4 regions of the Janthinobacterium sp. SUN176 genome follow, and region 2 is predicted to be linked to each of the others. Evidence: predicted binding sites of a transcription regulator. Region 2 holds the regulator's gene; each other region holds the start of a gene.

Region 1 (7,828 bases), on a different contig from region 2:
AACAATAGCGGCGACAGGGTATCGACCAGGTTCAGCCGTCCCTTGTGCGGGTAGATGGTTTCCACCACGCCGTGCGCCACCAGGCTCAGCGACTGATGGCTGCCGTTAATCGTCAGCATGTGCGACAGATTGCCGTAGGCATCCGTGTAGGCGTGGCACTGGCCCGGCGTGGAGATATGCCAGGACAGGGCGCGCTGCTGCGGCTCGATACGCGGCGTCAGGTGCAGCTGCTGGATGGTGTAGGCCAGCGGCGCACTATAGGCGTAATGGGTTTCGTGGCGGATGGTGAGCTGCATCAGGCCGCCAAGGGAACGAGGAAGTCGCGGCTGACCCGGTTGCCCAGGTCATAGATGTTTTCCAGAAATTCCGTCAATGTATGGTGCAAGCCCGCCTTCATGATGTCGTCGATATGGCCGAATTTCAGCTCCGCATGCAATTTGCCGGCGAAACGCTCCGTATCGGCGGACACGTCGTTGCGGATATGTTTCAGGTTTTCCACCACGTCATCCATGCAGGCCAAGAGCGACCTGGGCATGTCGCCGCGCAGCATCAGCAATTCCGCCACCCGTGCCGGCGTGATCACGTCGCGGTAGACCTTGCGGTATATCTCGAAGCCGGAAACGGAGCGCAGCAGGGCCGCCCAGTAGTAGAAATCGCGCTGGGTGATGTCTTTCGACGTGTCGCGCGCGCCGTGGAACTTCACGTCGAGGATGCGCGCCGTGTTGTCGGCCCGCTCCAGGAAGGTGCCCAGGCGGATGAAGTGGATGGCTTCATCCTTGAGCATGGTGCCCAGGGTCACGCCGCGCGACAGGTGCGAGCGGTATTTCACCCATTCGAAGAACTGGCTGGGGTCCGTTTCCAGCAGATTGCTCTTCAGGCGCTTTTGCATGTCGAGCCAGGTGGCGTTCTGGATTTCCCACACTTCCGTCGTCAAGGTGCCACGCACGGCGCGGGCGTTTTCGCGCGCGCCCGTCAGGCAGGCGAGGATGGAAGACGGGTTGTTCGGGTCGCGCACCATGAAGTCGAGCACGTCGCGCGTGTGGAAGCGGCCATATTTGTGGTCGTACGCGCTTTGCAGCTCGGAAATACCCAGGGTGGCGCGCCAGCCCTGTTCCGCGTCCTGCTCGGACTGGGGCAGCATCGACGTCTGCATGTTGACGTCCAGCATGCGCGCCGTGTTTTCCGCCCGCTCCGTGTAGCGGGCCATCCAGAACAAATGATCGGCGGTGCGGCTCAGCATGTTTTTTCTCCTGCAAAAGCGGATGTGGCTTCCAATACCCAGGTATCCTTGGTGCCGCCCCCTTGCGAGGAATTGACCACCAGCGAGCCTTCGCCGAGGGCCACGCGGGTCAGGCCGCCCGGCACCATGGAAATTGTCTTGCCGGACAGCACGAACGGGCGCAAATCGATGTGGCGCGGCGCAATGCCGGCCTCGACATACGTGGGGCAGGCGGACAGGGCAAGTGTCGGCTGGGCAATGTAGCCGCCCGGATTGGCCAGCAGGCGCTGGCGGAAATCCTCGAGTTGCGCCAGGCTGGACGCCGGCCCCACCAGCATGCCGTAGCCGCCCGCGCCATGCACTTCCTTCACCACGAGTTTGGGCAAATTCGCCAGCACGTAGGACAAATCGGCCGGTTTGCGGCATTGGTACGTGGGCACGTTGTTCAATATCGGTTCCTGCGACAAGTAAAACTTGATCATGTCGGGCACAAAAGGATAGATGGACTTGTCGTCGGCCACGCCCGTGCCGATGGCGTTCGCCAGGGTCACGCGTCCCGCGCGGTACACGGACAGCAGGCCCGGCACGCCCAGCGACGAGTCCGAGCGGAAGGCCAGCGGGTCGAGGAAGTCGTCGTCCACGCGGCGGTAGATGACGTCGACCCTCTTCGGGCCCCGCGTCGTGCGCATGTACACGGAATTATCGTTGACAAACAAATCCTTGCCTTCGACCAGTTCCACGCCCATTTGTTGGGCCAGGAAGGCGTGTTCGAAGTAGGCGGAGTTGTACATGCCGGGCGTCATGACGACGACGGTCGGGTCGTCCACGCCCATGGGCGCGACGGAACGCAGGTTGTCGAGCAGCATGTCCGGATAATGGTCGACGGGGGCGATGCGGTTGCGGGCGAACAGTTCCGGGAACAGCCGCATCATCATCTTGCGGTCTTCCAGCATGTAGGACACGCCGGAGGGCACGCGCAAATTGTCTTCCAGTACATAGAATTCGCCCTGGCCGGCGCGCACGATATCGACGCCCGCGATGTGGGCGTAGATGTCGGAAGCGACGGATATACCCTGCATTTCCGGGCGGTACTGGGCATTCTTGTAGATTTGCTCGGCGGGAATAATGCCCGCCTTGATGATGTTTTGTTCATGATAAATATCATGGATGAACATGTTCAAGGCTTGCACGCGCTGCACCAGGCCCGTCTGCATCTGCGCCCATTCGGCGGCGGGGATGATGCGGGGGATGGTGTCGAACGGAATCAGGCGTTCCGTGCCGGCATCGTCGCCATACACGGCGAACGTGATGCCGACCCGGCGGAACGTGAGGTCGGCTTCGGCCCGCTTGCGGGCGATGGTCTCGGGCGATTGCTGTTCCAGCCAATTGCTGAATTCACGATAGTGTTCACGTACCTTGCTGTCCGTACCCACTTCATTTGCAGTCATTTCATTGAAAAAATTTGCCATGTTGTGATTTCCCTTGAGCCGTGTCTGGGTATAGCTCAGCAGGAAGCGTGCCAACAGGGCGGACGTGAACAGGTGTAAATATGACCACTTTTGTGGCGTCACGCCATTCCTTGCACCAACTCGGTGCGCTAGGCGCCACTCTTGGGGACGTCGGCGGACGGGACGAAGGGGCGGCAATCGACGGGCACGTCGAAGATGAAGCTGGTGCCCGTTTCGGACGCGCTGTCGACGGCGATGCTGCCGCCGTGGCTTTCGGCCACGCTTTGCACGAAGGGCAGGCCGATGCCCCAGCCTGGCGCGGGGTTGTCGTTTTCGCGGCGCAAGTAGTCGAAGATGCGGGCGGCCTGTTCCGGCGCGATGGCCTGGCCGCCATTGTGGACGGTGACGATCAGGCGTTCGTGGACCGCTTCCACGTGCACGCTGATGGGCGTGTCGTCGCCATACTTGAGGGCATTGCCGAGCAGGTTTTCCAGCGCCCGCCGCAGCGAGTTCTCGCACCACCAGCCGGTGACCGCTTGCCCGCTGACCCGGCATTTGTCCGGCCGCTGCAAGTTGACCTGGCCGGCCACGGCGTGTACCAGCGGCAGCACGTCGAATTGGCTCAGCACCAGCGGCAGTTGCTGGCCCTGGTGGTAGCTGAGGCCATCGAGCAATTCCTCGATCATGCTGTCGAGCCGCTTGCTGTGCTCGACAATCTTGTGCGCCAGCAATACTACCCGCTCCGGGTCGGTTGGCCTGAACAACAGCTGGGCGCTCGTGCTGATGACGGCCAAGGGATTGCGCATGTCGTGCGACAGGCCGGCCGCGACGCGGCGCCGGAAGCTTTCATGCATGCTGGTAAATTCGCGTATCGATTCGCGGATGCCCACGTCGATCGACTTGTTGATCACTTGCCAATCCTTGCTGCGCAGGGTGATGCCGGACTCATGCGCAGTGGCGGCGAAGCAGTCGCGGAAGATCTGGTACTCCTGGATCACCTGTTCCGGGCCGTAATTGGTCATGCGCGCCCGTTCGTTGCCATGCACGGCGGGCACGTTGCTGTTGCTGGCGGCGTTGTCGCGCGGGTGGCCGGGGGTGAGGGCTTCGGCCAGGTTGTCGAAAAAGGCCGGCAAGGTATTGATGAGTATGGGCGTGAGCAGCTGGTCTGCGCCGCGCACGCTGGCGCGCACGCGCTGTTCCCAAGCCTCGAGGACGGCGTCGCGCATGGCGAAGATGCGCTGCGCGCGCTGCAATGGCTGGTGCGCGCCGGCCTGGCGACCCACGTGCTGATCCGTGCTGATGCTCACCTGGCCTCCCTGACCGCAGTGACTATGCTTGCAATAGTATGCGCCTAATCAGCCGGCGGGGAAACGCTTTATTGTCCAGTATCGGCCTGGCGCAAGGCCGCATACAGGCGGGAAAGCGAGGCTGACCACTCGGTCAGCGAAAAGTTCTGTGGGTCATCATGACCATTCGCAAACCCTGTATCGAGCACGGCGTGGAAGGCGGGAATCAGCCACGTTCCCTTGCGCACGCTGGCGGCGATATACAGCAGGGCCAGGCGGTCGTATTGCGCAGGCGTAAAGCCGGGATCGGGCGCCAGGCCATCGTTGCCCTTGCCGCCGCCGGGCACGGAGTTGCGCGGTTGCACCAGTTCCACGTGCAGGAACAGGCCCGTCAGCGACGGCTTGTCCTTTTCCAGCTTGCTGGCAAAGCTGGCCGTGCCGAAATCGCGCACCTGCAAGGAACCGCCCAGGCGGTTCACGTAGACATGGCCTTTCGGACCGCCGCCCAGCGCCGGATTGCGCAAGCTGAAGTCGTTGAAATCCCAGCTCGCGTCGTTGATGTGGTCGGGAATGGTTTCTAACAAGAAATTCGGGTAGCTGGTGTCGTGGATGACGAAATAGCGCGCCATCGGCGCGGCCAGCCGGCCCACGGCGCGCGACAGGGGCGCATCGACGGCGCCGCCCACGTCCGCCTCGGCGATGCCCTGTTCCGCCAGCCAGGCGCGCAGGCGGGCCGGGGCGATGCCCGCGCGCTGGCCGATGCGGGCGGCCAGAAAGTCCGGCAGCGGCGCGCTGTCGCCCAGGCGCGCATACAGCTTGACGGGACGCAGCAGGCACGTGGCTTGCGCCAGCGCATCGCCCTTGAAGCCGCTTTTCCAGGCGGCGTACGGGCAGGCGGCTTGTTTTTGGGCAGCGGCCGGCAGGGACAGGCAAAGCAACAGCAGCAGGGCAGGGAGTCGTTTCATGTCGGCATTGTCGCCGAAGCGCGCCTTGCGGCACAGGCGCACACATGAAAAAAAGCTGCCCGAAGGCAGCTTTTCATCGTGCGACAGGCGCGCGGTCTTTAAAACGCCACGCTGGCCGACACGACCACGGTGCGCGGCGCGGCCAGCACCAGCGAGCCGATATTGAAGGACGACACGGCCGACGACCAGTAATTGCGGTCCGTCACGTTGTCCACGCGGGCGCGCAAGGTCACGTCACGGCCTGCCACTTGCGTCAGGTAGCGCGCGCCGATGTCGAGGCGGGTCCACGATGGCAGTTGCCGGGTGTTGGCCAGGTCAGCGTATTGCGTCGAGGTGTAGATGGTGCGGGCGTTCAGGGTCAGGCCTGGCGCGCCGGGCACGTCCCATTCGCCGCCCACACTCATCTGCGTTTCCGGTGCGCCGATGGGTTTCTTGCCATTGTTGGCGGCCACGCCGGTATTGCTGAGCTTTGCATCGAGCCAGGTCAAGCCACCCAGCAGGCGCACGCCCTGCATCGGCGTGCCGAAAATCGACAATTCCAGGCCGCGGTTGCGTTGCTCGCCATCAAGTTCGGCCCGCTTGCCGAGCACGGCCAGCAAAGGCTTGCTTGTCGTGAACAGGGCCGCGCTCATGCCCAGCTTGCCGCCGTCATACTTGACGCCGATTTCCTTCTGCTTCGATTTATACGGCGCAAACACCTCGCCCATGTTCTCAACATTGACCTGCTGGCCGTTTTCCAGATACGTTCCCGTGGCCGTCGGTCCCTTGACCAGCGCCTCGATGTAGTTGGCGTACAGCGACACGTCCTTGCTGGCCTTGAAGACGATGCCCGCCACGGGCGTCGTGGCGCTCTCGTCATAGGCCTTGCCTTGCGGCGCCGAGGTGTTGTAGTCGTAAGCGGCATCCTTGATCTGCTGGCGGCGCGCACCCACGGTCAGCAGCAGCTTGTCGTCGAGGAAGGCCATGGTGTCGGCCAGGGCGTAGCTGTTGAGGATGGTTTTCTGGGTGATGCGCGGGTCGCTCATGATGCCGCCCGTGTAGGGCGCCGGCGGCGCCGTCACGTCGACCGGGGCGTAAATGTTGGTGGCAAACTTGTCGCCGATCGCAAACGCGTTCTTCGCTTCATTCCAGTGCCCGGACCAGCTGGCCACCAGGGTGTGCTTGACGGCGCCCGTAACGAGCTTGCCGCGAATGCCCAGTTCGCCCGTGCGGATTTCTTGCTTGCGGGCATTGTCGAAGCGTGACACCGTGGCGTCGCCATTGATCGAAGTCAACGTCGGCTCGGCCAGGCTGTTGGCTTCCTTGGTCGAGCGGGAGCCAAATGCGGCCCAGGCCACGACATCCTTGGCCAGATCCACTTCGGCGCGCGCCGTGCCGAACACATCGTGTTCCTTGGAATAGCTCCACGGCTGGGCAAAGTTCTTTGACGCATCGGGTGCGGAGGGCAGCACGGCCACGCTGCCAATGCCGACGGACGGGCGCGGCGATGCCAGGTCGAAATTCTGGTAGCCGGCGTCGGCCGACAGGCGGTAGCCGCTGCCGCGGTAGTCGAGGCCGACCGAGAACATGCCCACGTCGTGGTCTTCGCGCTTGATGCCGGTCTCGCCCTGGCGCTTGGCGGCGTTGACGCGCACGCCGAATTCCTGGCGCTCGCCAAAGCGGCGCGCCACGTCGATGGCTGCATAGGCGTGGCCGCCCGATTCCACGCCCACCGTCAATTCCGTCAGCGGCGCATTGCCGGCGCGCTTGGGCATCAGGTTGATGGCGCCGCCGATGCCGCTGCCGCCCGGCGCCGCGCCATTCAGGAAGGCGCTGGCGCCACGGAACACTTCCACGCGCTCGAGCAATTCCGGCGATACATATTGACGGGGCAACACGCCGTACAGGCCGTTATACGCCACGTCGTCGGAATCGAGGGCGAAGCCGCGGATCACATACACTTCCTGGAAATTGCCATAGCCGCGCGACATGCGCACGGCCGGATCGCTCTGCAGCAAGTCGCCCACGCTGCGCGCTTGCTGATCGGCAATGAATTGCTGCGTGTAACTGGTGCTGCCGAATGGCGAATCCATCATGTCCACGGCACCGAGGATGCCCATGCGCCCGCCGCGCGCCACCTGGCCACCCGCATACGCCTTCGACAACCCTTCCGCCGACGCATCGGCCGAGGCATTGACGACTACCGTGGGCATGGTTTGCGCGTCGCCGGCCGGCGCGGTGGTGGTGGCTTGGGCGTGGGCGGCGGCGCTGGCCAGCAGGAAGGCGGCCAGGGCGAACGGGGTAGGGACGAGGTGGAAGGTGCGCATGGAGTTATCTGGATATTAATGAGAATGATTATCATTATATTCCAGCGTGGCGCAGCACGTGGGAAAGTGTGAGAAAGCGGGCAAAAATGTCGCCATTCGTACAACACCGGGCAGGCCAGGGTGCTGGAATCTGGCGGAAAAAGGCGCGCCAGGCGATACCTTGTGGATTTATTAATGCACATATTCAAGTTTCGCTAAAATAGGCCATCGCGCCCCGCGCCCACAGGACACCGCATGCCATTGCTTCGCCATTTACCGTCCGCTTCCATGCGCATGCGCATACGGGACGGCTTGAGCCTGAAAGGCGCGGCCGTCGCGCTGATCCTGGCCATGCACGTGCTGGGCCTGTATTTCCTGCTCCTGCCGGCGCGGCAACTCAAGCAATACACGGAAGTGGCATTCATGACCTTGCTGCCGCCCCGTGCGCTGCCGCAGACGCCGCCGATGGCCTTGCCGATGCCCATGCCGGCTCCTGCGCCGCGCGCGCGGGCTGTCGCGCCGCCCGCCGCGCCGCCCGTCTTCTTCGCGCCGCCGCCCGTGGCGGCCGAAGCGATCACCGTACCGGCCGAGGAATTTCCCGCCGCGCCGGCCACGGCGCCTGCCA
Region 2 (7,828 bases):
ATAATTCGGCTCGCAAGCCCTCTGCGCATTGCACCATTTCATTGAGTGTCATGACTAATCTTAGCAAAATATTATCCCTCGAAAACGTCCTGCTGGACCTGGAAGTCTCCAGTAAAAAGCGCGCCTTCGAGCAAGCCGGCCTGATCTTCGAAAACAATTACGGCATCGCCCGCTCTACCGTCTCGGACAATCTGTTTGCCCGCGAACGCCTGGGCTCGACCGGCCTGGGTCATGGCGTGGCCGTGCCGCATGGCAGGGTCAAGGGCAGCAAAACCTTGAAAGCGCCCCTGGGCGCCTTCGTGCGCCTGGCCGAGCCGATTCCATTCGAATCGCCCGATGGCAAGCCCGTCAATCTGCTGTTTTTCCTGCTGATTCCAGATCATGTCACCCAGCAACATCTGGAAATCCTGTCGGAAATCGCCGAAATGTTTTCCGACGACGCCTTCCGCACGGCATTGGCCACGGATCCGGAACCGAAATCCGTGCATTCGCGCATCGTCAATTGGCAACCCAGTCTGCAAGCGGCAGGTTAAACTTCAGGTATTCCTCCACTCCTGAAGAAGACTGCCATGTTGCAAACGCCGCTGACGATACAACGCCTGTACGACGATAATCGTGAAAGTCTGCAACTGGGCTGGTTCGCCGGCTTCCCCGGCGGCGAGCGCCTGATCTCGGGCGACGTCTCGTCGGCCGCCGACCAGGTGGGCCACTTGAACCTGATCCATCCGGGCCGCATCCAGGTCTTCGGCCACCAGGAAATTAACTATTACCAACGCCTGAAGGTCAACACGCGCACCCACGTGATCGGCGAACTGATCGCCGGCGGTCCGCCCGCGCTGATCATCGCCCAAGGACTGGAAACGCCGCCCGACATCCTCGCCATCTGCGACGAACAAAACATTCCCCTGTTCTCCACCCCGCTGCCGGCCGCGCAAGTGATCGACTTCCTGCGCGTCTACCTGTCGAAAAAACTGGCGCAGCGCATCATCATGCATGGCGTGTTCATGGACGTGCTGGGCGTGGGCGTGCTGATCACGGGCGACTCGGGCCTGGGCAAGAGCGAGCTGGGGCTGGAACTGATCTCGCGCAGCCACGGCCTGGTGGCCGACGACGCCGTCGAATTCTCGCGCATCGCGCCCAACATGATCGAAGGCCGCTGCCCGCCCCTGCTGCAAAACCTGCTGGAAGTGCGGGGACTGGGCTTGCTCGATATCAAGGCCATCTTTGGCGAAACGGCCGTACGCCGCAAGATGCGCCTGAAGCTGATCGTGCACCTCGTGCGCCGCAACGCGCTGGAAGAAGAAGTCGAGCGCCTGCCTTTCCTGTTCCCCACGGAAGACGTGCTGGGCTTGCCCGTGCGCAAGGTCGTCATCCCCGTCGCCGCCGGCCGCAACATCGCCGTGCTGCTGGAAGCGGCCGTGCGCAATACGATTTTGCAACTGCGCGGCATCGATACCTTGCAGGAGTTCATGGAACGGCAACGACTCGCCATGAGTGGCGATTAATGTTGCCAAGGAGTTCACCCTTGCAAGGGCGAACCGTTGCGCAGGCACGCAGCAGTGCTGCGTGAATTCCCTGCTGCACCAGAGATTAGCAATGAGTGGTGACTAGCGTTGCAAGAAGCACGCCCTCTTTTGTTTAACCAATACTACAGTCGAAATTGCAATAATTTGTAAAGATAGTTGCCTTGGGAGCGGAGCGCCGGTCTTTATTGTATGATCGGGTTATGCATATCGTCCTTATCACCGGAATATCCGGCTCCGGTAAATCCGTCGCGCTCAATGTGCTGGAAGATACCGGTTACTATTGTGTCGACAACCTGCCACCGGCCTTGCTGCCCAGCCTGGTGCAGACCCTGCTCGACGAAGGTACACCGCAACTGGCCGTCGCCGTCGATGCGCGCAGCGCCGAGTCGCTGACCAGCCTGCCGCACAATGTGGCCCTGCTGCGCGACCAGGGGCACGACGTCAAGGTCATGTTCCTGACAGCCACCACGCATTCGCTGGTGGCGCGCTTCTCGGAAACGCGGCGCAGCCATCCGCTGTCGCACGAATTGCGTCCGAACCAGAATCCGGCCAGCCGCCGCACCCTGATCGAGTGCATTTCGGAAGAGCGCGAACGCCTGTCGACCATCGAACAGCTGGGCCATGTGATCGACACGTCGGAACTGAGCGCCAACAAGCTGCGTGCCTGGATCAAGGATATCGTCGCCTCCGAACGCGCGCCGCTGACCCTGTTCTTCGAATCGTTCGCCTTCAAGCTGGGCGTGCCGCTGGACGCCGATTTCGTCTTCGACGTGCGGGCCTTGCCGAATCCCTATTACGACCTCGCCTTGCGCCCCCTCGACGGACGCGACGCGCCCGTGATCGCCTTCCTCGACGCGCAGCCCAGCGCGCTGGAACTGCTGGCCGACATCCGCGCCTTCATCGAGAAATGGTTGCCATCATTCAAGTCCGACAACCGCAGCTACCTGACGGTGGCCCTCGGTTGCACGGGCGGCCAGCACCGCTCCGTGTACATGGCGGAGCGGCTGGCGCAATATTTCGGCCCCAACGAGCGCGTGGTACTGCGCCACCGCGAGCGCAGCTAGTTAATCGAGGTGGCGCAGCGGATGCGCAGCGGCCGGCCAGACGGGGGCAAAGAAGCGCGCCACCATGGCCGCGTCGACTTCGTCCAGGCTGGCGGGGTTCCAGCGAGGGGCATTGTCCTTGTCGACCACCAGCGCGCGCACGCCCTCGAGCACTTCGCCATGTTCGAAATTATGGCGTACCACCGTGCGCTCCAGGCGCAGGCAATCGGCCACGCCCAGGTGGGCGCCCCGCTGCAGCAATTCCAGGGTCACCGACATCATCAAGGGCGAACGCAAGCGCATGGCCGCCAGCGCCTTGGCGGCGAACGCACTGTCGTCCTGCGCCAGCGAGGCCATGATGGCCGCAACGGAGCCGGCGCTGAAATGGCGGTCCAGCGCCGCGCGCGCCGTGGCCAGGGGGGATACCCCCGCCTCGGCCTGGAATGGCGCCGCCAGCGCCTTGATGGCCACAGGCAAGGCCTCGCCCGGCGTCGATTCAAACAGGTCCAGCAGCGCCCCCATCTGCGCTTCGGGCAGGTAGACATCGGCCAGGCCCGTGTACAGGGCGTCGGCCGCGTTGATCGTCAAGCCCGTCAAGCCCAGGTACAGGCCCAGCTGGCCGGCCAGGCGGGACAGGAAATAACTGCCGCCCACGTCCGGGAACAGGCCGATATTGACTTCCGGCATGGCCATGCGCGTGCGGCCCGTCACGATGCGCAAGCGGTTGCCTGGCCCGGCTTGCGCCACGCCCATGCCGCCGCCCATCACCACGCCATCCATCACGGCGATATACGGTTTCGGGTAGAAATGAATTAAATGATTTAAAGCATATTCTTCCGTAAAGAAATCTTCCAGCAGGGCGCTGCCGCCTTGCGGCGTGGCCAGACCCGCATCGTAAAAGAAACGGATGTCGCCGCCGGCGCACAGGGCTTTGTCGCTGCTGGAGCGGATCACGACGGCGTCCACCTGCGGATCGTCGCGCCAGGCCAGCAGGGCCGCGCTCAGGGCGCGCACCATCTCCAGCGACAGGGAATTCAAGGCTTTCGGACGGTCGAGCACGATGTGCCCGGTGCGGTTGCGGATGGAAGTCTGGACGAAGTCGCTCATGGCAGGCAGGAAAGAAGTGAAAGTGCGAATATTCTAATGCCTGCGCGGGGAACATTGCGTTCCGCTGGGCGCAAAAAAGGGCGCAATGTGCGCCCTTAGTTGATCACAACTGCTGGAAGCGGGTGGCCTTAGACGGCGACGACGGCTTCTTCCTCGGAGTTGTCTGGCAGATGCTTGATCGCCTCTTTACCGTGCCCTTGCACTTTGGTTTTGTATTTCATCACTTGCCTATCGAGCTTGTCGATCAGCGTATCGATCGCGGCGTACAGGTCGTGCGCCAAGCTTTCCACATAGACAGTCTTGCCGCTCAAACGCAGGTTGACTTCAGCCTTTTGACGTTTTTCTTTCTCTTTGAGGTTATCCACGGTCAGAATCACGGCGATATCGATGACTTGATCGAAATGACGTTTCACGCGCTCCAGCTTCGTTTGTACGTATTCACGGATGGCTGGTGTCACTTCGAGATGATGTCCGCTGATGGTGAGATTCATACACACTCCTAAAGATGATCGGGTTCGTGCGGTCCATCCTATCCGGCCCGCAGAGGAACCGAAAAAAACTTACAAACACTTACGCAGGCTCACTGGCGGAATTTTTAATGCTTCCCGGTATTTGGCAACAGTACGTCGCGCAATCACCATGCCTTGTTCCCCCAGCATGTCCGCAATCTTACTGTCGGATAAAGGATTTTTAGGGTCTTCTGCTCCTGTCAGTTGCACGATCAATGCCCGTATCGCCGTCGATGACGCTTCGCCCCCCGCTTCGGTGGCGACGTGGCTACCAAAGAAATATTTCAACTCGAACATGCCGTGCGGGGTCAGCATGTACTTTTGAGTTGTTACCCGCGAGATAGTACTCTCGTGTAAACCCAGTGTATCAGCTATTTCACGGAGCACAAGGGGGCGCATGGCAACGGCCCCATGCGAGAAAAAGTTCTTTTGTCTTTCTACTATCGCCTGCGCCACGCGCAGGATCGTGTCGAAGCGCTGGCGCATATTCTTGATCAGCCACTTGGCTTCCTGCAACTGTGCGCCCATGGCGCCCTCCCCCTTGCCCTGCTTGAGCAAGTTGGCGTACATGGCGTTGACGCGCAGGCGCGGCATGACGTCGTTGTTCAAGGTCACTTGCCAGCCATTGCGCGCGCGCTTGACGACGACGTCGGGCACCACGTAATCGGACACGTCCGAGGCGAACACGGCGCCCGGATGCGGATTGCACTGGCGAATCACCGTCTGCGCTTCGCGCAAGTCTTCATCGTCGCAATCGAGGGCTTTTTTCAGCTTGTTGAAATCGCGCTGGGCAAACCAGGCCAGGTGCTTTTCCACGATGACGAGGGCCATGCGCCGCGTCACCATGGCGATGTGTGGCAAGCGCTTGATTTGCAGGGCCAGGCATTCGGACGCGTTGCGCGCGCCCACGCCCGGCGGATCGAAACTTTGCAGCAGCGACAAGGCCGTGCGCATCTCGTCGGCGTCGATTTCCAGCTCTTCCGGCAGGCGCGCCAGGATGTCGTCGAGCGACTCTTCCAGGTAGCCATTGTCGTCGAGCGCGTCGATGATCAGCTCGACCAGCGCGCGGTCGCGCAATTCGAGCACCGTCACGCGCATCTGCTCCATCAGGTGTTCGCGCAGAGTGCAGTGATGGGCCTCCAATTGCGGACGCGAATCTTCGTCGTCGGGCGCCTTGCCCCGGCTCGCCTCACTCCAGTCGCTGTCGCCGCCATCCGCGGCGGCCGGGCTGTCGCCCCCCTCGCCGTCAAACGCTTCCGCTTCGGCCGGCGCTGCGGGCGCCTCCTGGCCTGGCGGCTGGGGCGGCGCTTCGGCCGGTGCGGCCGTGGAGCTCAAGGCCCCGTCGGACAGCAGGCGCAGCGAGCGGTCGAGCGGATCATCGAGGCGTTCGAGCAAGGGATTGTCCGTCAGCAATTGCTCGAGTTCCTGGTGCAATTCCAGGGTAGACAATTGCAACAGGCGTATCGATTGCTGCAACTGCGGCGTCAGTGCCAGGTGCTGCGAAGTGCGCAGCTGCAATGATTGTTTCATTGGCTTACATGCGGAAGTGTTCGCCCAGATAGACCCGGCGTACCGACTCGTTCGCAATGATGTCGTCGGGGCGTCCCGACGCCAGCACCGAGCCCTGGTTGATGATGTAGGCGCGGTCGCAAATACCCAGCGTCTCACGCACATTATGATCGGTAATCAGCACGCCGATATTGCGCTCCTTCAAGAAACGCACGATGCGCTGGATCTCGATCACGGCGATCGGATCGACGCCGGCGAACGGCTCGTCGAGCAGCACGAAACGGGGATCGGTGGCCAGCGCGCGGGCGATTTCCACGCGGCGGCGTTCGCCACCGGACAGGGACAGCGCCTGGTTCTCGCGCAGCTTTTCAATCTGCAAGTCGGCCAGCAATTTATCCAGCCGCTCCTCGATCTCGGCCTTCGTCAGCGGACGGCCTTCGACGGTCTGGATTTCCAGCACGGCGCGGATATTGTCTTCCACCGTCAGCTTGCGGAAAACGGACGCTTCCTGCGGCAGGTAGGACAGGCCCATCTGCGCACGGCGGTGGATCGGCAGGCTGGAGATATCCACGCCGCTGATATCGATGCTGCCACCATCGGACGGCACCAGGCCGACGATCATGTAGAACGAGGTGGTCTTGCCGGCGCCGTTCGGGCCCAGCAAGCCCACCACTTCGCCGCATTCGACTTGCAGCGAAACATCATGCACGACTTGCCGCTTGCCATAGGTTTTTTGCAGCCCGCGAACGATCAGGGTGCTGCCGCAACGTGTATTTTCCATTATTTCTTTCCTGGCGCGGGCGTGGCCGGCGCTTTCTCCGCTGCCGGCGCCTTGGTCTTCGGCTGGATCACCATGCGCACGCTGCCGCCATCGGCGGTGCTGGTGCCGCTGTTGGAATTTTCCATCGCAAATTCTTCCTTGCGGCTGTCATACGAGATGAAAGCGCCATTGGCCACATCGGTGACTTTCGCGCCTTCCAGGCGCGTCAGCTTGGCTCTGGAAAACAGTTTCACCACTTCCGTCTTGTTGTCGTATTCCACGCGCTCCGCTTCGCCTTCGACCCACAGGTCGCCCGCGCCATCACGCTTCTGGCGGAAGGTCGCAAGCTTGCCGGGATCGGCCCAGAAGGTGATGAACTGGTAGCCTTGCGGGTCTTCCGTGATCAGGGCCCGGCCCGCCTTCATGGTCAGGGTACCCTTGACCAGCACGACGTCGCCCGTCAGGGTGCGCACCTGCTTGACGTCATCGACGTGGCCGCTGCGTGCCGTGATGACGGCTTCCTTCTCGGAATCGGCCTTCTCGGCATGCGCCGCGCCCATGATGGCCAGCGAAAATACGGTCAACAGCAAGATGTTCTTCATAGTATGGTTTCCTTGTTTCATTCTGTCATTTTGCCGCCGCGGCCGGGCGCGGTTTCGGCGGGAGGACCATGCGCAGCGCATTCTGCACTTCCACCACGCCGGTGGCGTTATTCGCCTTCATGCCGACGCCATTGATGCGCGAGGCGCCCGTCAGGATATCGACAGGCACGTCCGTTTCCATTCTTTCCTCGTCCGGGAACACCGTCAGCGCTTCCGTCTTGACCGTCAGGTTCTGCGCCTTCGGACTGGCCACGCGGTCGATCACGACCTTGCGGTGCAGTTGCAGCCGGGTATTGTCCTGGTCGATATGCGCCAATTCCGCATTCATGTTCATCGGCGGCATGCCTGGCGTGAGCTTGCGCACGAAGGGCTGGTCGATATCGGACGAATCGTCCAGCGGATAATGCGTGAGCTTGGTGCCCGACACGATATAGCTGGGCTTGCCCGTCAAGTCCATGCGCACCATGCTGAAATTGGTGATGAAATAGTCGGGTTCATCCAGATGCTTGCTGGCCGTGATGTCCTGGCCATTCTTGTTCATCACCTCGAGCAGCCAAAAGCTGCCCAGCGCGACGACAACCGCGCCCAGCACGGTAAAAATCATGCGCCAGCGATGGGCGCCTCCTGGCTTACGCATAGGGCTTCACTCTTTCAAAGGTCACTGGCGAGGCGGCGCGCCTCACTCCAGGAACGGCGCCATGACGCGCGCATAGTTGTCCTGGGCGCGCAGCAGGAATTCGCAGATCTCGCGCACCGCGCCGCGGCCGCCGCC
Region 3 (7,828 bases), on a different contig from region 2:
CGTGATGTTAGGAAAGTATTCACCTTTTACTGGTGCAACGAATTTGCCGCCGATGTAATTGTCATAGCGTTGTTTGAAGGGATTGGCTACGCCCAGTTTGCTGATGTCTGCGAGATTCATGTCGTCCTCTATCGGGTTAATTAGAATGGAAATACTTAATTAAAATCAAACGTCCTGGTACAGATGGGGTGAGTACACGGAGTCTTCCGCAAATGCCGTGCCAGCTCGCCATCCCACTACAAACTTAGCCGGTTTTGCCCCCGTTACAAGGGCGTGGCGTCAATCCCGGCCCGCTTTTCAGCGCATGCCCCGGACTTGGGTGGGGGCGTGGCTCTGTTTGCGTTTTGAACAAGGTGGCAGCATCCTGTTCCAATCCGGGCCAGCCCTGCTTTGCCGCCACGCCGCCGCTGCACAATGGAACAGGTGTACCAGACTGGAACACCTGCGCCTGTGCCATGAAGGAATCAACGAATCACCACGCCCCATGGCAATTCACCCACGGCAATATCGGCCACCTTGCGCGCGCTGGCCGTGTCGATGACGGACACGCTGTTCGAGCGGCCATTGGCCACGTACAGCTTGGCGCCGTCCGGCGTGATGGCCATGTTCCACGGGCGCTTGCCGACGCCAATCGTGGCCGTGACCTGATTGCTGGCCGTGTCGATCACCATCACCGTTCCGTCGATACCGTTCGAGACATACACTTGCTTGCCGCCGGGATGGACGGCGATGCCATTCGCATTCTTGCCCGCTGGAATGGTGGCAATCGCCTTGCGCGCGGCCATGTCGATCACGTAGACGGCATTGACCAGTTCGCACGCCACGTAGGCGCGGCCCGAGTCCGGGCTGAAACCGATGCCGCGCGGACGCAGCCCCACGGCGATGGAAGCGACCTGCCGGCGTTGCGCCACATCAATGACATCGACTTGCTCCGCCTCTTCCGCGCTGACCAGCAGCCAGCGCCCATCCGGGCTGAAGACGGCGTGTTCCGGATTGCGTCCCTGCACCTTGATATCGGCGAGCAAGGTACCTGTCTGGCCATCGAGCAAGGCCACGCTATTGTTTTCCTCGACGGCCACAGCCACGTGACTACCGTCTTGCGAGGCGCTGACGCCTTCGGGCGACTTGCCCAGCGCCACCGTGCGCACGGGCGCACCGCCAGCGTTATCGATCAGCAGCAAGGCGCTGCTGGCGGCATCCGTGACAAACAATTGCCGCCCTGTGGGATCGGCAGCGATGCCGCGCGGACGCTTGCCTGCGGCGATCTGGCGCACCACCTGGTCGGTCGCCGTGTCGATCACACTCAAGGTGCCCGACTTTTCATTGGGAACATAGGCAAAGGGAGCGGCATGGACCGCGGTGCTGACGAGCGCCGGCAGCAGCCAGCACACCTGGCGCAAGCGCGAGAAGAAGTTGGGCATAATCACCTTTTCAATGGCAAAACGAGGGAAAAGCGCGCCGCATCGGCGCCTCTGACAATTACCGTATGCAAACGCCGTGCCACTGACACGCGTATAATTTCAGCCCACCAATGGAGACATGGCAGGCATATTGCTTGATACACCTACGCAGACCTGTACCGCGCACGCGATCAAGCAGGCTTTTATTCACATTGGAGAATCCGCATGCAGCATCGTTTCCGCCTGAACACCATCGCCAGCCTGTTTGTCGCCGGCAGCGCCACCCTCGCCCCTCACGTCTTTGCCGCCGAGGCAGCTGACCCGGCCAATGGGCAATTCATGGATACGGTGGTCGTCAGCGGCAGCCGCATCGCCCACCCCAGCCAGGAAGTGCCGGCCTCGATCGACGTGGTCGACAGCGCCCGCATCCAGGATGGCCAAATCCGCGTCAACGCGTCGGAAGCACTGGCCGCCGTGCCGGGCCTGGTCGTGCAAAACCGCCAGAACTACGCGCAAGACTTGCAAATCTCGTCGCGCGGCTTCGGCGCCCGCTCGGCCTTCGGCGTGCGCGGCGTCAAGCTGATCAGCGATGGCATTCCCGCCAGCATGCCCGACGGCCAGGGCCAGGCCGCCACCTTCAACCTCGATACGGCCGAGCGCATCGAAGTGCTGCGCGGACCGTTTTCTGCCATCTACGGCAACCATTCGGGCGGCGTGATCCAGCTGTTTTCCAAGGATGGACAAAATCCCCCTTCCGTCGAGCTGAATGTGACGGGCGGCAGCTACGGCACCAGCAAGGTGGACTTGACGGCGCAGGGTCAGGCAGGCGGCATCGGCTACGTGCTCGACGGCTCGCGCTTCCGCACGGACGGTTTCCGCGACCACAGCGCCGCCACGCGCGAACAGGCGTTCGGCAAGATCACCGTCAAGCCCACCGCGGACAGCAAACTGACCATCGTCGCCAACAGCCTGCACCAGGGCAACACGCAAGATCCCCTGGGCGTCACCTGGCCCACGTTTGCCGCCAACCCGCGCGCCGGCGAAATCGACACGACGGACACGCAAAACCCGAAACGCACCCTGGCCGACCGCTACAACACGCGCAAGAGCATCGACCACCAGCAGATCGGCGCCACTTATGAACAGTCGTTCGGCGATGACCGCCTGCACGTGATGGTGTATGGCGGCAACCGCGACGTGATCCAGTACCAGGCGTTTAATAAAGCATTCCAAAATACCAAAGTGGACGGTCTACTTAAGCATTCGGGCGGCGTGGTCGACTTCCAGCGCCAGTTCTATGGCATCGACACCAACTGGCTGCACGTGAACCAGTTGGCCGGCGGCAAGCTGAGCACCACCATCGGCATCGACTATGGCCGCTCCAGCGATGACCGCACCGGCTATGAGAACTATATCGGCGAAGTGTACGGATTGAAGGGTAAGCTGCGCCGCGACGAGCAGGATGTCGTCTCCAGCCTCGATCCGTATATCCAGGCGGAATGGCAAGGCGGCCCGTGGCTGCTCAGCGCAGGTGTGCGCTACAGCAAGATGAAAGTGGCGGTCGACGACCATTTCCTCAGCAACGGCAACGATAGCGGCAGCCTGGAGTTCAGCCACACGACGCCGGTGCTGGGCCTGCTGTATAAACTGACGCCGAACGTCAACGTCTATGCCAGCGCCGCGCGCGGTTTCGAAGCGCCCACCCTAAATGAACTGTTTTACTCGGGCACGGGCGGCGGCTTCAATTTCAACTTGAAGCCGGCCACCAGCACCAACCTGGAAGCGGGTGTCAAGGCCAGGATCGCCAACAACACGCACGTGAATGCGGCCTTGTTCCAGATCAAGACCAACGACGAACTAGTGGTCGACAAGTCCAGCGGCGGGCGCACCAGCTATCGCAATGGGGGTAAAACCTTGCGCCAGGGCATGGAAGTGTCGCTGGATTCGAACCTGCCATATGGCTTCACGACAAAAGTGGCGCTCACCAGCCTGCACGCCGTGTATGACCAGGCATTTGGCGGCGTGCGCGAAGGCAGCCGCTTGCCGGGCGTACCCAGCGCTAACCTATTCGCTGAACTGGCCTGGAAAGACACGCTCGACCGTTTTGGCGCAGCGCTGGAAAGCGTGGCCAGCAGCCAGGTCTACGCGGAAGACAGCAACATCGAAAAACCGGCGCCCGGCTACACGGTATTCAATGCGCGCGTCAACGCCAGGCAAAACGTGGGCAATTGGCGCTTCAAGGAGTTTGCCCGCCTGAACAACCTGTTCGACAAGACCTACGTGGGTTCCGTCATCGTCGGCGACAGCAACAAGCGCTACTATGAAGCGGCGCCGGGACGTAATTGGTTGCTGGGCGTTAGCGCCCAATATAGTTTCTAAAACTAAAAAGCCCGCGCCTCTTCCGATGCGCGGGCTTTTTTGTCATTCAACATGGCCTGCTATGGCCGTGCTTCCTTCACCCCATATTTCTCGAAGATGGCTTTCAATTCGCCGCTGGCCGCCATTTCGTTCATGGCTGCCTGCAGCAACTTGCCCACGTCGAGCTGCTGGCGGCTGACGGCCAGGCCCACCGCCCAGCCCGCACGCGGCAGGCGGGCGAACGCCACTTCGCTCATGGGGAAAGCGGGATCGCTTTTCAGTACCGATTCGATTTCCGAACGGTTGGCCAGCACGGCGTCGAGCTTGCCCGCCTGCAATTGCTGCAAGGCTTCGGCTGCCGTATCGAAGATGCGCACGTCGTCGCGGTACTTGCCATTGTCTTCGCCCAGCATCAGCATGGCCGCGATCGACACCTTTTCCACGCCGATGCGCTTGCCGGCCAGCGAGGCGACGCCATCGAATTGCGGCACGGCTTGCGCACTGCGCGCCAGGCGCACGGTTTCCACGTAGTATGGCGCGAAGATCTCGACCTTGTCGTTGTCCGCCATCAACTTCTTGTCGACCGGCACATGCAACATCACATCGGCGGGGCCATAACCGAGGTAATGCCCCTTCCACACCATATTGCGCAAATCGTCGTTGAGGTTTTCGCCGGCGGGAAATGGCAGCAAGCTCAGTTTCAGCCCCAGCTTTTTCGCCAGCGCTTCGGCAATATCGATATCGATGCCCGTACCCTTGTCAGAAAACGGCGCGAATTCGTTGTACACAGCCACTTTCAGGCTGCCCGACTGCTGCACCTTTTGCCAGTCGGCGCGCGCCGGCGCGGCGGCGCATAGCGCCAGGCAAGCGAGCGAGATCATCGCGCGCGCGCCCCGGAATTGAATTGAACGCATGGGACTCCTTCGTGATCAGTTCGACTTAATTCGACTCGCGGCGCGTTTCCAGATAGGTCTTGATGGCCCACATGGCTTCCTGGTTGAACACGCCTTCGAACGGCGGCATGTACACGGCGCCATTGCGCACTTTACCGTGGCGGATGGTGGTCAGGTAGTAATTGTCCGTTTCCTTGTAGCACGCCTGTTTCTTTGTCTCATTCTTGATACCGAAGCAATCACGGTCCAGCTGGCGCAAGTCGGGCGCGATGCCGCCGGAGATGGCTTCGATGCCGTGGCAACGGGCGCAATTCTGGTTGTAGGCCGATGTGCCTACCGTCAAGGCCAGTTTGTTGCCCCGATACGGGTTTTGCTCGAGCCACTTGTCGCCCACCTTGGGCAAGCCCGTGGTATCGACACCTTGCGGCGTGACATTGCCGTGCGCATAGGCATGCGGCAAGGTCAGCAGGGAAGTGAGGGCAACGGCGCCGGCGGCGGCCACGCCGAGCAGGGTACGAATGGAATAGGTCATGCTGGTCTCCTTGGTTTTTTAGTCAATACCAAAGAAGAGCAAATGCCATGCCATGCACATATGCCCCACATCCGGCCGGCCATGTATCAATTTGGAACAGCTGCAACACGTAGTTGTGTCAGCGCGCGCCTCAGGCGGCGGCCACCGTGCAGATGCTGCCGCGCGCCTGCTGCTCGAAAGTGATACGCACGGGCAAAAATCGGGCAATCACCTCCGCATTCGTCAGCGCATGCTGCGACACCTTGTTGCAGCTGAAGGTACCGCCGCCCGCCAGCGCCATGGGCAGCAAGAGCTGGTCGGCCAGATGCTCGCCGACGGCCGCGTCCGTCTTGAGATAGGCGCGCACCTCGTTCAACAGGCGCTTGGCCACGGACTCGGCCAGCAAGGACTTTTCGCCGAACGAAGTAAACACTTCCGTGACATGCTCATGCTCCAGGGTCAGCAGCAGGACGTTGCCCGGCCCCTGCTCCGCCGGCAAGCCGACGAGGCGCAGCTGCTTGCCGCTCCAGCCCATACCGCTGGCGACACGCTCGAGCTCGCGCTGCGCCACCTGCACATGCACGCCCGCCACCACGCTTTCCGCATACCCCGCCTTCCGTTCACCGCGCTGCAGCAGTTGAATCGGCTGCAAGCGCCGGCACGGTTGCACGGTGGCCGTCACCTCGCCGCCGCCCGCAGGATGAAAGCCGTAGCGTTGCAGCGCGATCTCCACCTCGGCGCCCATCTGCTGCAGGATGCGGCCATACGCGCGCTGCAAAAAATGCACGGGCGGCGCCATGGCATTGTGCGTGCCGCCAGTGATGCGCACGGTGGATGGCCCATCCGCATGCAGCAGAGCCGGCAGCAAGGTTTGCAGCACCAGGGTGCAGCTGCCGGCGCTGCCGATGGCAAAGCGGTAATCGCCGCCGCGCAGGGGGCCGGGCACGAATTCCAGACTCGACGCGCGCAGCGCCACCGGCGTCGTGCGCGCCCCGCAAATGGCGGTTGCCGCCTGCACGGCCAGCAGATGCTGGCGCAGCAAGCCGGGCTTTTCCCGCCCCGCGCGAATGTTAATCAGGCGAAACGGTTGCCCCGTGATCATCGACAGGCTCAGCGCCGAACGTAAAATCTGTCCGCCGCCTTCGCCTTGCGCTCCATCTATTTCTATCATCTCTATTTTCTCTCTCTTATCCTTTGACGCAGACGACCTGCTTCAAGATATGCACGACATCGACCAGCTCGCGCTGCGCCAGCATCACCGCATCGATATCCTTGTAAGCCATCGGGATTTCATCGATCACGTTTTCATCCTTGCGGCATTCCACGCCTTGCGTGGCGCGGATCTGGTCATCCAGGTTGAAACGCCGCTTCGCTTCCGTGCGGCTCATCGTGCGTCCCGCGCCGTGGCTGCAGCTATGGAAACTCTCGGCATTGCCCTTGCCGCGCACGATAAAACTCTTCGCACCCATGGAGCCGGGAATGATCCCCAGTTCACCCGCGCGGGCCGACACGGCGCCTTTGCGCGTGATCAATACATCCTTACCGAAGTGGTGCTCCTTCTGCACATAGTTATGGTGGCAGTTGACGGCCTCCACGTGCGTCTGGAACGGTTTATGGATGACCGTGCGCACGGCGGCGATCAAGTTCTGCATCATCACTTCGCGGTTGTTGCGGGCGAAACGCTGGGCCCAGCCCACCGCTTCCACGTAATCGTCGTAATGCTGCGTTCCCTCGGCCAGGTAAGCCAAATCCTGGTCGGGCAGGTTGATGAAGTGGGTGCGCATATCCTGCTTGGCCAGTTCGATGAAATGGGTGCCGATGGCATTGCCCACGCCGCGCGAACCGGAATGCAGCATGAACCATACGGAACCCTGCTCGTCGAGGCACACTTCGACGAAATGGTTGCCGCTACCCAAGGTTCCCAGGTGGCGGTAATTGTTCGTATTTTTCAGCTTTGGCGTTTTCAGGCAAATCGCATCGAATTCATCCTTCAATTGCAGCCACGCCGCATCGACCACCGATGGCGGCGTATGCCAGGAACCTTCATCGCGGCCGCGGTGGCCGCGCGTCTTCGGCGACATCCCGTGCGGAATGGCGCGTTCGATGGCGCTGCGCAGCGGTCCCAGGTTATCGGGCAGATCGTTCGCCGTCAGCGTGGTTTTCGCCGCCATCATGCCGCAACCGATATCCACGCCCACGGCCGCCGGAATCACGGCGCCCAGGGTGGGAATCACGCTGCCGATGGTCGAGCCCTTACCCAGGTGGACGTCGGGCATGACGGCGATATGCTTGTAAATGAACGGCAGGGTCGCCGTGTTGCGCAATTGTTTTTTAGCCGCTTCTTCGACAGGCACGCCACGCGTCCACATTTTCACTGGACGGCTGCCTTCGGTATGCAGGACTTCGTATTCTTCGTTTTTCATCGCTATTCTCTTCTTCTATTGTATAGGGGGTGATGACCAGGGTTGGTGAAACAGTTGCCGACGTATCGGCCCAGGATGTAGTTCCACCGGCATTCATCAGTACGACAACCCGACAAGGGGGGACAGGATTTCTGGCAGACGCACTGCGCCTGCCAGGCCGGTTTGACGCGGCTGATCGATGTAATCCTGTCGGCATTCGGGGTACTACGGCGCATGACAAGCGTGGACAGGACGTCTTTTATG
Region 4 (7,828 bases), on a different contig from region 2:
ACGCCGGAAATCCCGCGCGCGGCCAGCTCCGACGTCGGCACGCGGTTGTGCGGATTCGACGGACCGGCGATATTGCGCACGACGGACGACAGGTCGAAGCTCAAGACGCGCTCGTACTGCGCGTCCACCAGGCTGTCGGCCCACAGGCCCGTCTCTTTGGCGTACAGCTCCACCAGTTTCACCAGTTCGTCGTCGCGGCCCGTCAGTTTCAAATACTTGATGGTTTGCGCGTCGATGTAGAACATGGCGGCCGTGGCGCCGAACTCCGGCGCCATGTTGGAAATCGTGGCGCGGTCGCCCAGGGTCAGGTGCGCAGCGCCTTCGCCAAAGAATTCCAGGTAGGACGAAACGACCTTCTGCTTGCGCAAGAATTCCGTCAGCGCCAGCACCGTGTCGGTGGCCGTGATGCCCGGCTGCGGTTTACCCGTCAGCTTGACGCCGATGATGTCCGGCAGGCGCATCCACGAGGCGCGGCCCAGCATCACGCTTTCCGCTTCCAGGCCGCCCACGCCGATGGCGATCACGCCCAGCGCATCGACCATCGGCGTGTGCGAATCCGTGCCCACCAGCGTATCGGGATAGGCTACACCATTTTGCACCTGGATCACGGGCGACATGCGCTCAAGATTGATCTGGTGCAAGATGCCGTTGCCCGGCGGAATCACATCGACGTTCTTGAAGGCCTTCTTGGTCCAGTCGATGAAGTCGAAACGGTCTTCGTTGCGGCGGTCTTCGATGGCGCGGTTCTTGGCGAAGGCGTCGGGGTCGAAACCGCCGCATTCGACGGCCAGCGAGTGGTCGACCACCAGCTGCGTCGGCACGACGGGGTTGACGAGGGCCGGGTCGCCGCCCTGGGCCGCGATGGCGTCGCGCAAGCCCGCCAGGTCGACCAGGGCCGTCTGGCCCAGGATGTCATGGCAGACGACGCGCGCGGGGAACCATGGGAAGTCCAGGTCGCGGCGGCGTTCGATGAATTGGCTCAGCGAAGCGTTCAAGGTCGCCGGGTCGCAGCGGCGCACGAGGTTTTCCGCCAGCACGCGCGAGGTGTAGGGCAAGGTGGCGTAGGCGCCTGGCTGGATCGCATCGACGGCGGCACGCGTGTCGAAGTAGTCTAGCTGGGTGCCCGGCAAGGATTTGCGGTGCAAGGTGTTCATGTTGGTGCTCATTATTTGCGGTCCTTGATCGGCACGAATTCCAGGTCTTCCGGCCCCACGTAGTTGGCGCTCGGGCGGATGATCTTGTTGTCGATGCGCTGTTCGATGATGTGGGCAGCCCAGCCCGACGTGCGCGAGATGACGAACAGCGGCGTAAACATCGCCGTCGGCACGCCCATCATGTGGTACGACACGGCCGAGAACCAGTCCAGGTTCGGGAACATGTTCTTGATTTCCCACATGACCGTTTCCAGGCGCTCGGCGATGTCAAACATCTTGGTGGAACCGGCTTCCTGCGACAGCGAACGGGCCACTTCCTTGATGACTTTATTGCGCGGGTCCGAAATCGTGTAGACGGGGTGGCCGAAGCCGATCACCACTTCCTTGTTGGCCACGCGTTCGCGGATGTCCGCTTCCGCTTCATCGGCGTTGTCGTAGCGTTTCTGGATATCCAGCGCCACTTCATTCGCGCCGCCGTGTTTCGGGCCGCGCAGCGCGCCGATGGCGCCCGTGATGGCCGAGTGGATGTCCGATCCCGTGCCGGCGATGACCCGGCTGGTGAAGGTCGAGGCGTTGAATTCGTGTTCCGCGTACAGGATCAGCGACGTGTGCATGGCTTTTTCCCACGACGCCGACGGTTTTTCGCCATGCAGCAGGTGCAGGAAGTGGCCGCCGATCGAGTCGTCGTCCGTTTCCACTTCGATGCGCTTGCCGTTATGGCTGTAGTGGTACCAGTACAGCAGCATGGAGCCGAACGACGCCATCAGGCGGTCGGCGATGTCGCGCGCGCCCGGCGCGTTATGGTCGTCCTTTTCCGGCAGTGTGCAGCCCAGCACGGACACGCCCGTGCGCATCACGTCCATCGGGTGAGCGGCGGCCGGCAGCGCTTCCAGCGCCAGTTTCACTGCCGACGGCAAGCCGCGCAGGGATTTCAACTTGGCCTTGTAGCCTTTCAGTTCAGCGGCTGTCGGCAGTTTGCCGTGCACCAGCAGGTAGGCGATTTCCTCGAACTCGCAGCTGTCGGCCACGTCCAGGATGTCATAGCCGCGGTAGTGCAAATCGTTGCCGGTCTTGCCGACCGAGCACAGCGCCGTATTGCCGGCGGTGACGCCGGACAGGGCGACGGATTTTTTAGGCTTGAAAGTGGCGACTTGCGGTGCGTTCATTGATTTCTCCAAAAATTGACTAGTCTCGGTTGCGTCACTGCGGGGCCGGCATGCGGCCCCTGCTTCTTTACTTTTCTTTACTTATTTCTTTTGCGCGGCGAACAGCGCATCGAGCTTTTGCTCGAAATCGTGGTAATTGATCGATTCATACAGCTCCATGCGCGTCTGCATGGTGTCGACGACGTTCTTTTGCGTGCCGTCGCGACGCAGCGCCTGGTAGACGTTTTCCGCCGCCTTGTTCATGGCGCGGAAGGCCGACAGCGGATACAGGGCCAGGCCCACGTGGGCGCTGCGCAGTTCGTCCAGGGTGAACAGCGGCGTGGAGCCGAATTCCGTGATGTTGGCCAAAATCGGCACGTTGACGGCCTTGGCGAACGTGGCGTACATGTCCAGGTCCGTGATGGCTTCCGGGAAGATCATGTCGGCGCCCGCTTCGACGCAGGCGACGGCGCGTTCCAGCGCCGCTTCCAGGCCATCGACGGCCAGCGCATCGGTGCGCGCCATGATGACGAAGTTCGGGTCCGTACGCGCGTCGACGGCCGCCTTGATGCGGTCGACCATTTCTTCCTTGCTCACGATTTCCTTGCCCGGACGGTGACCGCAGCGCTTGGCGCCCACCTGGTCTTCGATGTGCAGGCCGGCCGCGCCGAACTTGATCATCGATTTCACCGTGCGCGCCACGTTGAAGGCGGACGAACCGAAGCCCGTGTCGGCGTCGACCAGCAGCGGCAGGTCGCACACGTCGGTGATGCGGCGGATGTCGGTCAGCACGTCGTCCAGGCTGGAAATACCCAGGTCGGGCAAGCCCAGCGAGCCGGCCGCGACGCCGCCGCCGGACAGGTAGATGGCTTTATAGCCGGCGCGCTTGGCCAGCAAGGCGTGGTTGGCGTTGATGGCGCCGACGACTTGCAACGGGGATTCTTCCTGGACGGCCTTGCGGAATGCGGCACCTGCGGAGTATTGAGTCATGTGTTCACCTTATGGGTTTCGGATGGTCCCGAATGTTTCACGGAGTGGCTATGAGCATCAGTATTGCAAATGCCGTGCCAGGCCGGCGCGGCGCGGCGAACAACACGTGACGGCAGAGTGAAAACAGGCGACAAGGTGCCAGCCAGCGCTGCTCCGGGGCTGTCACGCCAGGGAACAACGATGTCACGTTTGTCCCGTGCGATGTTTCATTATCGTTTCACAATTTCATTTTGAAACATAACATTGAAACATGCAACAATGCTGGATGAAAAGATGGGGGCAGGCACACGCGCCGCCGGCAGCGCGCAAAAAAACAGCCGGCGGATGCCGGCTGCGGGAGCACGATGACTGAAAGAGTAGAGAACTAGGCCAGCCGCACCAGCGGGTTGGCGATGATGTTGTCGATCTGGCGCACGGCTTCTTCGCAGGCGGCGGCAATGGCGCCCTCCTCGTCGTCGCGTACGAATTGCATGGTCGAGCCTTCGAATACTTCCAGGCCTTCGGCCGTGGCGCGCTCGATGTCGCAACTGGCCGACCATTTGCCGTCGGTGGTGGGCACGGCCAAGGGAACGATTTCCCAGCCTTTATAGTGAATTTTAGAACTGCTATCCATGGGTGCCTCCTTCGTGACTGACTCAATAGTGGAAATCGTAGCATGAAGCGCGGCTGGCAGCGACGTGTTTCACGCGCCAGCCGTAGTCAGGCTCACTTTCGGGCTAAACGATTTACGCTGGCTCAAGGGCGCAGCAGATTATCGACTTCCGTCCTGGCCACTTGCAGGCCCGCCGTGCAAGCCGTTTCGGGGGCCGCGTAGCCGCCCAGGGTGCGGCTGCGCGTGATCGCCTGCGCTTCCGGCTCGCCTTCGCGCTGCAGGAGGTAGGTAAAATCCCATAAATCGTCGTTATCCTTTTGCGGGGTCACGGAAATCGTAAAACCGCGGTACTGTTCGCTGCGTGCAGTGATATCGTTCATGAATTCCTCCTTGGAAGAATGAGGTTACCATGCTGCAAGCGCCGGGGTGCGCACGGCTGTGACGGCCGCATGCCTAATCCCTTATCTGTTTTTCGCATGTTAAATGTGAATTTACAACATTTTTTTAGCGAACTCTGGCGATATAATGCCATTCCCTGTCCGCCCATTGCCCTCCCTTGCCGCCGTGATGACTCCACAAATCCAAGCTTTCTTCGACCCCGCCACCGCCACCGTCACCTATATCGTGTATGAGGCCGATGGGCGGGACTGCGCCATCATCGATTCCGTGCTCGACTACGATCCCAAGGCGGGCCGCACATCCACCGCCTCGGCCGACAAGGTGATCGCCTTCGTGCGCGAACATGGCTTGCAGTGCCGCTGGCTGCTGGAAACCCATGCGCATGCGGACCACCTGTCTGCCGCGCCCTACCTGCAGCAGCAGCTGGGCGGCGACGTGGCCATCGGTGCCGCCATCCAGACGGTGCAGCAGGCCTTCGCCGCCGTCTACCACCAGGGTGCGGCCAAGGCCGACGGCTCGCAGTTCGACCAGCTGTTCGCGCCCGACCAGGTATTCCATATCGGCGCATTGGAAGTGCGCGCGCTGCACGTGCCCGGCCACACGCCGGCCGACCTGGCGTACCAGATCGGCGACGCCGTGTTTGTCGGCGACACCCTGTTCATGCCGGACGTGGGCTCGGCCCGCTGCGACTTTCCCGGCGGCTCCGCTGCGCTGCTGTACCGCTCCGCGCAGCGCCTGCTGTCGCTGCCGCCGCAGACCCGGCTGTTCATGTGCCACGACTACCCGCCCAACGGCCGCGAGGCGCACTGGGAAGTGACGGTGGCCGAACAGCGCGCCGGCAACATTCACTTGCGCGACGGCATCACGGAAGAACAATTCGTGGCCATGCGCACCAGCCGCGACGCCACCCTGGACATGCCGACATTGATCCTGCCCGCCATCCAGGTCAACATCAACGCGGGCAAGCTGCCCGAGCCGGAAGACAATGGCGTGCGCTACCTCAAAATACCGCTGAACGCGATCTGATTTCCCCGGCATTCCCCGCCCGCCGCGCTTCCTTTCTTGACACCACGCAAGTCCCACCTCAGGCAATCCGCATACAGTGCAGATTGCCTGAATTCGCTTGGGCGCCGCTTTTCATCTTTAACGTTGACGGAGCGCCCGCATGTCGCCCGACCCTACGCTAGCTGGCAATTGCATCCTGCTCACCAAAGCCGAAGGCACGACCTTGTTCAGCCATGCGCTGCTCCAGGCCGTCACACGCCTGCCCCGTCCCGGCATCGTCATCTTCGTGCATGGCGTCAATTCCGACGGCGAATGGTATGAGCAGACCGAACAAGGGCTGTGCGCCGGCCTGAATGCGCGTCTGAAGCGCCGCGACGAGGACCTGGCGATCCCGGGCCCGGCGGCCGGACAGATGCAGGCCGCCACCTACGCGCGCGAATTGACGGATGACGGCTTCCTCAATCCCAAGCGCAACGCCACTACCTTCCGGCATCCACCAACTTTGCGCTGAGGACTGACGGTGCATAAGTTCATTGCCACGCCGCGCCGCGCCAGCGACTGGCCTGGGCCCTCGCCACATTTCTCTTCGTCATTTTCCTGGCATGTTGGTCCATCTGGTCGGGCTATGCCGGTCACCAGCATGTCCATTCACCTGGAGACTTCATGAAACAGTTCCTCGCGCTGCCCATGCTGGCCGCCTTCTCCATGTTTGCGCTATTGACGGCCTGCGCCACGCAACCTGCGCCGAAAGAAGAAAGCCTCCCAACAACCACGGCTCACGTTCCCTTCCGGGCACAAGTCGTGGGCCTGCAGTGGCTTAATCCGCTGCAGCGGCTCGACTATCCCACCGAGTGGCAGCTGCTCTGGACGCTCGGCCTGGCCAAACCCAACAAGAATGACGATATGGTCAGGACGGATCCCAGGGGTTTCAGCACCTTGCAGGCCGTCGCCCCCATTGCCCACGATATCGATGGCACGGAAACGTTCAAGGGCTATCACTATAAATATGTGCGGAAATTAACCAGCCTATTTCATGACATTTACTACTCCAGCCCCACCTACTTTTATCGAGTCTATCCCAAAGATCAAAAACAGAACTGGCGCGAACTGGCAGGCATCCACGTCGAATATGCCCTGCCTGCGGGCAAGTTGGATCCAGAAGAGGCAAGAAACACTACACGCGAACGTATTATCGACACCTTCAGCATCGGCAATGTCAATTTCCCCACCCTCTGGACCCGCGCCACCCCACCCGACGTGCGCATCACCCTGGGCGGCAACAACGCGGGTTTCATCTCCCTGCAAGCCGCGCTGGCCTACCTGGAAGCGCATCCGAAGCAAACCGTGTGGGTCATGAACTGGGATGCGCCGAGCCGGCCGAAGACCATGCAGATCAATGAAAACCTGGTGCTGCTGGTGCTGGCCGGCCCCGATTACAAGACGGAGCGTGCGGCGCTGGCGTGGATAGGCTATCCGGCCTCGCGCAAGGTGGCCGATTTTGAAGCGGGCAAGGACAAGCCGCCGCGCGCCGTGCAGGCGTCGCAGGCGGTATTTGCCGAAGCGTCGCGCCATGGCGGCAAGACGGAAGAAGACATCGGCTACGTCATCCACGACGCCAGCAAGACCCTGCCCTCGTCATCAGACCGCCTGGGCCAGCTGGCGCAAGCGCTGACCCTGGAAGTGCCGGGATTCGACTTCCTGCCGCAGACCTTCAATACGCCGGCCCTGCTGGGGGAAATGGGCGCAGGCACGGTGCTGACCAATGTCGCCCTGGGTATCGCCCATGCGAACCACGTCGGCAAGCCCGTGCTGGTGGCGGGCACCAGCGATCCTGACGGCGTCACGGGCGTGCTGGTCTTGCCGCCAGCCACGGTACGGCCCATCGCCCACGACAAACCGTGGTTCCGCGCGCGGCGAAAACAATGCGTATTTGCCGTGGTGGGGCATCCGGCATGACACGGCGGACAATTTGCAGGGTTACTCGAAATAAGGTCCGAAGTACTGGCCGCCGGCGCGCAGCGGCCTTCCCGGCGGCCCGGCCGCGCCACATACATGGCGTCAAACGCAACAACACAATGCAAATGATGCGCCTTCCGCCATGCCATATCCCTCGATACCATGTAATGACCCCATTCGAGGATCAGCCACGCCATGCATGCACCGTCAAAACCCGCTCCACCCAGCCAGCAGGCGTCCCAGGCCGGCAACGCCACGATGCCCGTGCGCGGCGCGCTTGCCAGCCTGTCCCTGGCGATGCTGCTGCCCGCGCTGGGCACCAGCATCGCCAACGTCGGCCTGCCCGACATGGCCAGGGCCCTGCAGGCACCGTTCCAGGATGTGCAATGGATCGTGCTCGCCTATCTGCTGGCCATCACCGCCCTGATCGTCAGCGTGGGGCGCCTCGGCGACATGGTCGGCCGGCGCCGCCTGCTGCTGGCCGGCATCGCGCTGTTTGCCCTAGCTTCCATCCTGTGCGCGCTGGCGCCCACCTTGTGGCTGCTGGTTGCCGCGCGCGCCCTGCAAGGCCTGGGCGCGTCCGTCAT

The links. The regulator sigma-54, encoded in region 2, starts transcription at its own class of promoters, with help from an activator protein. The targets are predictions, from matches to a motif close to TGGCANGNAANCTGCTTT.
Region 1: O3299_RS06635 (circularly permuted type 2 ATP-grasp protein) is a predicted target of sigma-54. The motif match lies at 2,724-2,741, and genes of this name have one in related genera.
Region 3: pedF (cytochrome c-550 PedF) is a predicted target of sigma-54. The motif match lies at 5,219-5,236, and genes of this name have one in related genera.
Region 4: prpB (methylisocitrate lyase) is a predicted target of sigma-54. The motif match lies at 3,352-3,369, and genes of this name have one in related genera.

Annotation. Positions count from the first base shown of each region.
Region 1 covers NZ_JAPWIA010000001.1:1,493,580-1,501,407, forward strand. The annotation lists gene O3299_RS06625 (transglutaminase family protein) at 1-296, opposite strand, end outside; gene O3299_RS06630 (alpha-E domain-containing protein) at 296-1,240, opposite strand; gene O3299_RS06635 (circularly permuted type 2 ATP-grasp protein) at 1,234-2,688, opposite strand; gene O3299_RS06640 (sensor histidine kinase KdpD) at 2,817-3,974, opposite strand; gene O3299_RS06645 (hypothetical protein) at 4,043-4,918, opposite strand; gene O3299_RS06650 (TonB-dependent siderophore receptor) at 5,017-7,224, opposite strand; gene O3299_RS06655 (hypothetical protein) at 7,459-7,828, shown strand, end outside.
Region 2 covers NZ_JAPWIA010000004.1:94,930-102,757, reverse strand. The annotation lists gene O3299_RS23320 (PTS sugar transporter subunit IIA) at 51-533, shown strand; gene hprK (HPr(Ser) kinase/phosphatase) at 570-1,505, shown strand; gene rapZ (RNase adapter RapZ) at 1,727-2,590, shown strand; gene O3299_RS23305 (enoyl-CoA hydratase/isomerase family protein) at 2,591-3,676, opposite strand; gene hpf (ribosome hibernation-promoting factor, HPF/YfiA family) at 3,805-4,167, opposite strand; gene O3299_RS23295 (RNA polymerase factor sigma-54) at 4,237-5,715, opposite strand; gene lptB (LPS export ABC transporter ATP-binding protein) at 5,720-6,475, opposite strand; gene lptA (lipopolysaccharide transport periplasmic protein LptA) at 6,475-7,056, opposite strand; gene lptC (LPS export ABC transporter periplasmic protein LptC) at 7,082-7,693, opposite strand; gene O3299_RS23275 (HAD family hydrolase) at 7,736-7,828, opposite strand, start outside.
Region 3 covers NZ_JAPWIA010000009.1:10,695-18,522, forward strand. The annotation lists gene adh (aldehyde dehydrogenase) at 1-120, opposite strand, end outside; gene O3299_RS27935 (beta-propeller fold lactonase family protein) at 465-1,421, opposite strand; gene O3299_RS27940 (TonB-dependent receptor) at 1,626-3,779, shown strand; gene O3299_RS27945 (ABC transporter substrate-binding protein) at 3,839-4,672, opposite strand; gene pedF (cytochrome c-550 PedF) at 4,698-5,183, opposite strand; gene rtcA (RNA 3'-terminal phosphate cyclase) at 5,314-6,333, opposite strand; gene O3299_RS27960 (RtcB family protein) at 6,350-7,585, opposite strand.
Region 4 covers NZ_JAPWIA010000001.1:2,264,714-2,272,541, forward strand. The annotation lists gene acnD (Fe/S-dependent 2-methylisocitrate dehydratase AcnD) at 1-1,154, opposite strand, end outside; gene prpC (2-methylcitrate synthase) at 1,166-2,320, opposite strand; gene prpB (methylisocitrate lyase) at 2,402-3,289, opposite strand; gene O3299_RS10200 (hypothetical protein) at 3,654-3,902, opposite strand; gene O3299_RS10205 (hypothetical protein) at 4,025-4,261, opposite strand; gene O3299_RS10210 (MBL fold metallo-hydrolase) at 4,449-5,306, shown strand; gene O3299_RS10215 (hypothetical protein) at 5,446-5,796, shown strand; gene O3299_RS10220 (hypothetical protein) at 5,949-7,241, shown strand; gene O3299_RS10225 (MFS transporter) at 7,437-7,828, shown strand, end outside.